DNA from 2 places in the Halalkalibacter lacteus genome. Region 2 is predicted to be linked to the other one. Evidence: riboswitches for the same ligand, from Rfam matches in the RefSeq annotation. Region 2 holds a riboswitch; the other holds the start of a gene.
What was found. Region 2 has a riboswitch for S-adenosylmethionine ahead of SAZ04_RS18150 (2-hydroxyacid dehydrogenase). Riboswitches for the same ligand answer to the same signal wherever they lie in the genome.
Positions count from the first base shown of each region.

Region 1: another riboswitch for S-adenosylmethionine. It lies ahead of SAZ04_RS04500 (sugar ABC transporter substrate-binding protein); the one in region 2 lies ahead of SAZ04_RS18150 (2-hydroxyacid dehydrogenase).

Region 1 covers NZ_JAWRVL010000004.1:105,546-109,806, reverse strand. The annotation lists gene SAZ04_RS04515 (pyridoxal-phosphate-dependent aminotransferase family protein) at 1-111, shown strand, start outside; gene SAZ04_RS04510 (amidase) at 130-1,320, shown strand; gene SAZ04_RS04505 (fumarylacetoacetate hydrolase family protein) at 1,337-2,194, shown strand; SAM riboswitch class I at 2,402-2,508, shown strand; gene SAZ04_RS04500 (sugar ABC transporter substrate-binding protein) at 2,639-3,751, shown strand; gene SAZ04_RS04495 (sugar ABC transporter ATP-binding protein) at 3,927-4,261, shown strand, end outside.
Region 2 covers NZ_JAWRVL010000032.1:15,253-19,513, forward strand. The annotation lists gene SAZ04_RS18145 (ribose-phosphate diphosphokinase) at 1-732, opposite strand, end outside; gene SAZ04_RS18150 (2-hydroxyacid dehydrogenase) at 757-1,719, opposite strand; SAM riboswitch class I at 1,917-2,032, opposite strand; gene SAZ04_RS18155 (alpha/beta fold hydrolase) at 2,091-2,969, opposite strand; gene SAZ04_RS18160 (cold-shock protein) at 3,307-3,507, opposite strand; gene SAZ04_RS18165 (MrcB family domain-containing protein) at 3,835-3,969, opposite strand.

The sequences.
Region 1 (4,261 bases), on a different contig from region 2:
GCATCACTAGAAGCAGTATTACTACGACATAAAGCAAAAATAAATGTTGGGGATGGCGTTCAAGCAGCGTTAGACGTTTATCAAAAAAAAGAACGAATCGAGAGTGTTTAATCCAAGGGAGGTACTCAAGTGAAAGATAACTATAATGCGTTTGTAGATGAAGATATCATTGTAGAACCATTGAAATCAGGAGACCTCTCAGGACTTACATTTGCAGTGAAAGACGTATTTCATATTAAAGGAGTTACATCAAGTGCTGGAAATCCAGATTGGCTACGGACGCATAAACCAGCAAAAGAAAATGCGCTTGCAATAGAACGCTTGTTGCAAGCAGGAGCCACCTTACAAGGGACAACGATTACGGATGAATTGATGTACAGTTTAAATGGTGAGAATTTTCATTATGGAACACCGCTTAATCCAACAGCACCTGCCCATATTCCAGGCGGTTCATCAAGTGGATCTGCTGTTAGTGTTTCAGCAGAGCTAGTCGATTTAGCATTAGGTACCGATACGGGCGGTTCAGTGCGAATTCCATCAGCTTACTGCGGACTTTATGGATTTCGGCCTACGCATGGCCTTGTGCCGATTGAAGGAGTCATTCCCCTTGCTGAAAGCTTTGACACAGTCGGGTGGATGACAAGGAATGCAAAATTATTGTTAGAAGCCGGGAATGCATTAATTGGGGAAACTTCTCTTTCTTTAGAGGAAAAACCTTTTACAAACTTTCTATTCGGAAAAGAAGGTTGGGAATTGGCTGATGAGGAAAGCAAGGAAGTTCTTTCTTTGGTTGTTAAGCCATTAGAGCAATCATCCAAATCGAAATGGGTGACTATTGCACAAGAGGGACTGCAAAGATGGGCGAATTGTTTTAGAACGTTGCAAGGAATTGAAATTTGGAAGACACATGGTGATTGGATCTCTAAAGTGAATCCAAGCTTTGGGCCAGAGATTGCTGCTAGATTTGAATGGGCCAGTACGTTAAAGGCAGAAGAGAGTCCAAGTGAGCAAATCCTTAGAAAAGATATTCGGACAAGAATGATCGAGATGATAGGAGAAGGTGGATTATTAATCATTCCGACGACACCTGGAAAAGCTCCGCTTCGTAATTTGTCAGGAGAAGAGATTGAGAAGCGTAGATCACAAACGATGCAATTGTCTTGTATTGCGGGGCTGGCAGGGTTGCCGCAAGTAACAGTTCCACTTACCGGGCAGGATGGACTGCCGATTGCTCTTTCTTTCATAGCAGGACCGAATCAGGATGTCCGGCTACTTCAATGGATAAATGAAAATATAGAACAATTTCAACTAAATAATTGAAACTAAGGTGATATCGATGAAGCTTGCGACAGTAAAAATAGGTGGAAAAGAAGTAGCTGGACTGGTGCATGATAACGGAATCGTTCTAATTAAGACTATCAATGAGGTTGAACAGAGAAATTGGTCTCAGTCTGTTTTTGGATTAATAGAATCAGGACAGCTTGAAGATATGCAAGAATGGTATAAAGGTAGAGGGAAAGAAAGAGTTAAGGAACTACCAGCTTTCGCATTCGATGATGTTACCTATGCCCCGATATACCGAAATCCGCGCAAGATCTGGGGAATCGGAATGAACTATGTCAAGATGAGATCTGAATTAGGTGGTGCGGCAGGTGGTGATCCTGTCTTTTTTATGAAACCTGACACGAGTATAATTGGCGCGGGTGATACGATTGAGATCCCTTCACAATCAAAGAAAACGACAGCAGAGGCAGAATTGGCTATTGTTATTGGGAAGAAGTGCAAAAATATTCCTGAAGAAGAGGCTTTATATATGATTGCTGGATATACAACGGCATTAGATACGACGGCTGCGGATATTCATGCTGAAAATCCACGGTTTATGCAAAGGGCCAAAAGCTTTGATACATTCTTTAGTTTTGGTCCAGTCATAGTAACGAAGGATGAAGTTTCAAACGTGCCAGCCTTACAGGTGGCAACAGTACTAAACGGAGAAATACAACATGAAAATAAAGTAGAGAACATGATTTATAATCCTGCCTATATTGTTTCATTTCTATCGCAAGTGACGACTCTGTTACCAGGGGATATTATTATGACGGGAACACCAGGAGCAACCGTTATTCGCCAAGGCGATGTTGTAGAGTGTAGAATTGATGGGTTTGAACCTCTTTTAAACTCTGTTGTGCAATAGGGAATTTGAGGTAAATGAATATTCTTCTTTGAATTTCTATTTTGGCAAAAGGGGTAGAGAAATAAAGGAATGGTTGTTAAGTAAGAGATTTGTTATATCCAAGTATCCCAATTGGTTTATTTATAAAAGTCCAGTTCTATTGTTGACATTATACTACTAAAGGATTAAAGTGAGTATATTGATTTAATTGATAATTTAATAATATAGCTCTTATCAAGAGTGGCAGAGGGACTGGCCCGATGACGCCCAGCAACCGTTCTAATTAAGAATTGGTGCTAAATCCTGCAAAATAATTTTGTTTTGAAAGATAAGGGAGGAAAAGTATATACATATAACTAACCTCTCTATCCAATAGAGAGGTTTTTTGTGGGATAGTTGGTCCGGTATGTTATTAAACTATCAAAAAGAGATAAGATGTAGTTCAAAAAGGGGAGAGATGGAGAGATGAAAAAAGGATTCTTAAAAAGAGCACTAATACCAGCTATTGCTGCCGTTTTATTAACTGGTTGTGGAGCGGAAAGTTCTACTGAACAAGTTTCTACAGATGAGAATATATCGTTTGAAAATGTACCTGAAAGGTTTGCGAATGGAGAAGAAACAAAAATTAAAGTTATTCGTAAAATCGGTGGTGACGACCATACGGCACAGTTTTTGGCAGGGGCTAAAGAAGAAGGAGAGAGTTTAGGATTTACAGTTGATGTCATAACTGCTAATGGGGATTCTGCTAGATTTCATGACGCGATTGCACAAGCATTAGCAGAGAATTATGACGGATTTATTATTTCACATGGTGATGATGCTGCTACTGTTGAGAGTGTTAAACAGTTAACGGATGAGGGAAAGAGTGTTGTTACATTTGACTCGATTGATGATTTAACTGAAATCGAAGGTGTAACCCTTACTTCACAGGATGATGAGGCGCTTGCAACATTGGCATTGGATCAATTAGTTAAAGACCAAAATGGAGAAGCGAATATTATTTATCTTTGGGTAGATGGGTTTCCTCCAATGGTAAGACGTAATAATGTGTATCAAGATGTTCTTGAACAATACCCCGGTATTCAAGAAATTGGTAGGTTTGGAGTAGCGGCCCCTGATACATCTGTTCAAACCCAAAATGCTGTAGCAGCAATGCTAACCAAACATCCTAAAGGTGAAATCGATGCCATCTTTGCAACGTGGGATGCTTTTGCAATTGGTGCAACTCGAGCTATTAAGGAAGCAGGAAGAGATGAAATCAAAATTTACGGTATTGATGTTTCAAATGCAGACTTACAAGAAATTCAGGAGGATGGGAATCCATGGAAATATACGGCTGCCGTTGATCCGAAATTGATTGGTGCTGTTAACATGAGACTCGTTGCAAAGAAATTAGCTGGAGAAGAAACACCACAAACTTATGACCTAGAGGCATCTCTGATTTCACAAGATCAATTACTAGAAGCAGGTGAGGCAATAAATATGGTCAACCTTGCTAATACAGTTGAAGGTTGGGGAGAAACTGATGCGTTCGAAGAAGATTGGATGCAGACATTGAAGGAGCATTATACAAAATAGTTATTAGTAGATTGAAAAGAATGATAATCATTGCCCATAGGATGGCTCTTATTTACTCTGATTCTGTCTACAAGAAAGATAAAGACAGTCTCATTAAATAAGAGTTGTCCTTTTTACTTGGTTAATATGAACTTGTTTACTGGTAGGGTATAAGAGATTAAGTTGGGAGGGAGGCATGATCATGGCTTTATTAGAAATGAAAAATATCTCGATTTCATTTCCAGGTGTAAAAGCTTTAAATAAAGTTGATTTCTTTGCTGAAACCGGTATGGCTCATGCCCTTTTAGGAGCAAATGGGGCAGGGAAATCAACGCTTATGAAAGTGTTATCTGGAGCATACAGTCACTATACAGGAGATATTTTAATAGATGAGAAAAGGATACATATTCGGACGCCAAAGGATGCGCAAGACCATGGGATTCAAATTGTTTATCAAGAAGTAGATACTGTGCTTATTCCTTATTTATCGGTTGCTGAAAACATCATGTTAAATGAAACAGTAAATAATAT
Region 2 (4,261 bases):
ATCTTTTTCCATTAACGAATTGGCGGCCAATGATATTGTCCCTGCTGTGTCAATCATGTCATCAATAATTATAGCCCTCTTCCCTTTAATTTCCCCTACAACATTCATAACTTCTACTACATTAGGCATTGGACGTCTTTTATCAATAAAAGCAATAGGAGCATGTAATAAACTAGCAAACTTTCTTGCTCTAACTACCCCACCATTATCTGGAGCTACTACAACAATGTCATCAAGTTCTTTCTCATTGAAATACTTTGCTAATAGAGGAACTCCTACAAGTTGATCAACTGGAATATCAAAAAAACCTTGAATTTGGGGAGAGTGTAAGTCTAAAGATAAAATTCTTGTCGCCCCAGCTACTTCTAGTAGGTTTGCAATTAATTTCGATGTAATCGGCTCTCTTGAACGCGCTTTACGATCTTGTCTCGCATATCCATAATATGGAATGACAACATTTATCGATTCTGCTGAGGCTCTTTTCATTGCATCAATCATCGTTAATAATTCCATGATATATTGATTACCCGGCTGAGATGTGGATTGGATAAGGTAAACTTCACACCCCCGTACACTCTCTTCAATATTAATCTGAATCTCTCCATCACTAAATTTTGTGACTGAACTTTCCCCTAAATCCACTCCCAAAAATTCAACAATTTCCTTTGCTAGAGGTACATTAGAATTTAATGAAAATACTTTTACGTTGCTATCAAGTCTAGAATTGCCCATAACTTCTCCCCCATATTGATTCAACTAGTTTACTTTTGTAATTGCATCTTTCCCTGTCAAGATTCGAATTAAATTTCCCGCTGCTAGATCCGCCATTTTTAATCTAGTTTGTTTGCTAGCACTACCAATATGCGGTAGTGCCACAACATTTTGAAGTGTTAGTAACGGATGATTTGTTGATACGGGTTCCTCTTCAAATACATCTAATCCTGCAGCCCAAATAGAACCTTCCTTTAAAGAATCATATAGAGCAGATTCATCTACAATTCCGCCTCTAGCTGTATTAATCAATACTGACGTTTCCTTCATTAGCCCTAACTCTCGCTGTCCAATTAAGTGATGAACTTGAGGGCTATACGGAATAAGGATACAGACAAAATCTGATTCTTGTAATAAACAATCCAATTCCCTATATTGAATACCTAACTCTCTCTCTTTTTCTGGCTTCCTAGTTCGATTACTATAGAGGATATTCATATCAAACCCTTTTGCTCTTTTTACCAACGCTTCACCGATTCTTCCTAAGCCAATGATCCCGAGAGTGGCACCGTATATATCTTGACCAGTAAGTTGCATTGGAGACCATGTTTTCCATTTGTCCTCTCTTAAATAGGCAGAGGCTTCCACAACTCTACGAGCAGTCGCCATTAAAAGAGCAAATGTTAAATCTGCAGTTGTTTCCGTTAGCACACCCGGAGTATTCGTTACAATCATTTCTCTTTCTGTTGCTAAGTTAATATCAATATTGTTAAATCCAACTGCCATATTACTTATTACTTTTAGATTAGGAGCAGCATTTAAAAGTGATTCATCAACTGATTCAGTTAATAGACAAAACAATCCATCAATGTCTTTTACTTCATCTAATAATATATCTCTTGGTACTGGTATATCCTCCTCAGGCCACATTCTCACTTCACAAATAGCTTCTATCTTACGAACAATGATCTCTGGTAATTTTCTCGTTATATAAACTTTAGGTTTCATGGTTTCACCACTTTTTCTCTAGAGTCACTTTTAATTGAGCTTGCTTTTTGGAAAACATTTTTTATAGAAGGATATAACTCACAATCTGAAGCGATACTAGAGGAATTTCTAATAGCCTGGATAAAACTAATATCTTAGTCAAGCTTCAAAAAACCTCTCTTTGATTTAAAGAGAGGTTAGTATTATGAAATACATTCCTCTCATCTTTCAAAGGTTAACACCTTTGCAGGAATTAGCACCGTTCAAGTCAATATTTTGACTTGATGGTTGCCGGGTTTCATAGGGCCTGTCCCTCTACCACTCTAGATAAGAAGTTTATCGCTAGACCGTTATTAAAGCAATGCACCTTTTAGTTTACAAGAATTTATGTTTTAGTAATAGGCTTTTAGGAATTCTATAATCTCTTTGTTTATTTTTATCAAATGTTCTCCTGATGGGAAATGTCCTATATCATAGGCTTTAAATGCAGTTAAATTCGGGATGATTTCTTTTGCAACTTTATTCAATCTACTTTCAGGAAAAAAGATATCTTTTTTCCCTGCTATAATTAATGTAGGTGCGTTATAATTTCTTAATTCCTTCTTCTCCGTTAATTTAGGCATTTCTTGTTCAAGTCTTACGTATTTAAATACATCACCGATAATATTTTTATCAATTTCTTTCATACTATAATCCGACATAATACCAGTGATTTTATTAAGATGTTTTTCTGATGAAGTAACATTAAATAATACTAAAGGAAGTAAAATATCTTTAATCATTCTCATCTTTGAACCTAACCTTATTCCTGCTGGTGATACTAATATGGAACAATCAATTTTATCTGGCATAAATGTAGCTAATCTTAATATGATCCCAGCACCGTAGGATGGACCAATAAAGGCACTACTATCAATATCAAAATAATTCATCAGTTCTACTATCCATTGAGCAAAGCTATTATCCTTCGCTGAAATTCTACTTTCATCACTATATCCTGGATGACCAACTGTATCTGGTGCATAAACTCTATACTTATCTATTAATGGTGAAAACCAAGATAACGTCATTGGATTTATACAATTGCCACCCTGAAATATAAAAACGGGTTTTCCTTCTGGTGGACCTGCTACAAGAACATGAGTTTTACCATAACTTGTATCAACATAAATGCGATCGAAATCAAACTTTAATGATTTTATATATCTTTCATATTGTTCGGTAATAAACCTTTTTCCTTCTTCACTTTTATAGATGGTTACTTTTCCCATGATGGCACCCCATTCTTAATTAAGCCCTTTCAAAAAGAAAGCAAAAGAAATTAGAAATATTACATTTATAAGATGAATTATACCAATTTATCCTAACGGACAAAAGTTGTAGTTTTAATTTTAAAGGAGAGGATAGATAAGTAAGTCAGTTGTAACCAATAAAGAATTAGTTAGTCGTTTCTATGAAGCGATTCAACATTAGTACTATGAGGTCATCATTTTCAAATGAATAGTTGTTACATATTAGGTATTCTTAAGGAAAGACATTCATTAGTCAGCCTGTTTTATGTTTATTTTTCCGCAAAAAAAAGGACTCTACTAGAGAGTCCTTTCATAATTATGCTTTGTTTACGTTAGTAGCTTGTAGTCCACGTTGACCTTGTTCAGTGTCAAACGTAACTTTTTGGCCTTCATCTAAAGATTTAAAGCCTTCGCCTTGGATAGCTGAGAAATGTACGAATACATCTTCTCCTCCTTCAATTTCGATGAAACCAAATCCTTTTTCTGCGTTAAACCATTTTACTGTACCTTCTTGCATGTGTGTTTCCTCCTGTGGTGGATTACGCCCACCTTTTATTACTATCATTGTTCAAGTGCGTTATCAAAGGCGAAAAGTTTAAATACTTATTCTTTCCTTACAGACCGAACAAAAATAATTCTTCCTTATAATAACATATAAGGTATAGAAAAGCAAATAGGGTTTCATTGGGAATTAGGTACACGTTACTCACTTCTCCATCAAAACTGTAGATCATCAAGCTTCACATGGTTAAACTCAAGCGTAATCATTCGGTCCAATACCTTCTTGCTAAAAGGATGAGTCGTTCCATCCATATTCACCTTTCCGATGATAATAGGACGTCATCTATTGCAAATCAGAAACAAGCTCCTCTTCAGAAGGCATCTCATTCATTGTATACATAATGTATACAGTTGTTGAATAAGCATAATCCCATGCTCTTTTCGATGGGCCAAGATTGATTTGCTCATCCTTTTTCACTTTCAGATCTTCTCAATTTCAGAGCGAATTTCCTCATTGATCGCAGCCATTTCTTCGCGAATTGACGCGGTTTGATGTCCACAATTTGACGGAGATACTGACAAAAAGAGGTAAGATGTATGTAACCAGCTTCCCTTTTACTTTAAGCTCAATTTTTGAAGTTGAAAATGACCGACTTGAATTTCTCTCTTTTTTCCGGAAAGAGTCTTACTACACTAAAAACAGGTTGCTACAAAATAATTGAGTAAATGTTTTTCAAAGGATCGTAATGACGTTCGTCTTGCGATACTTT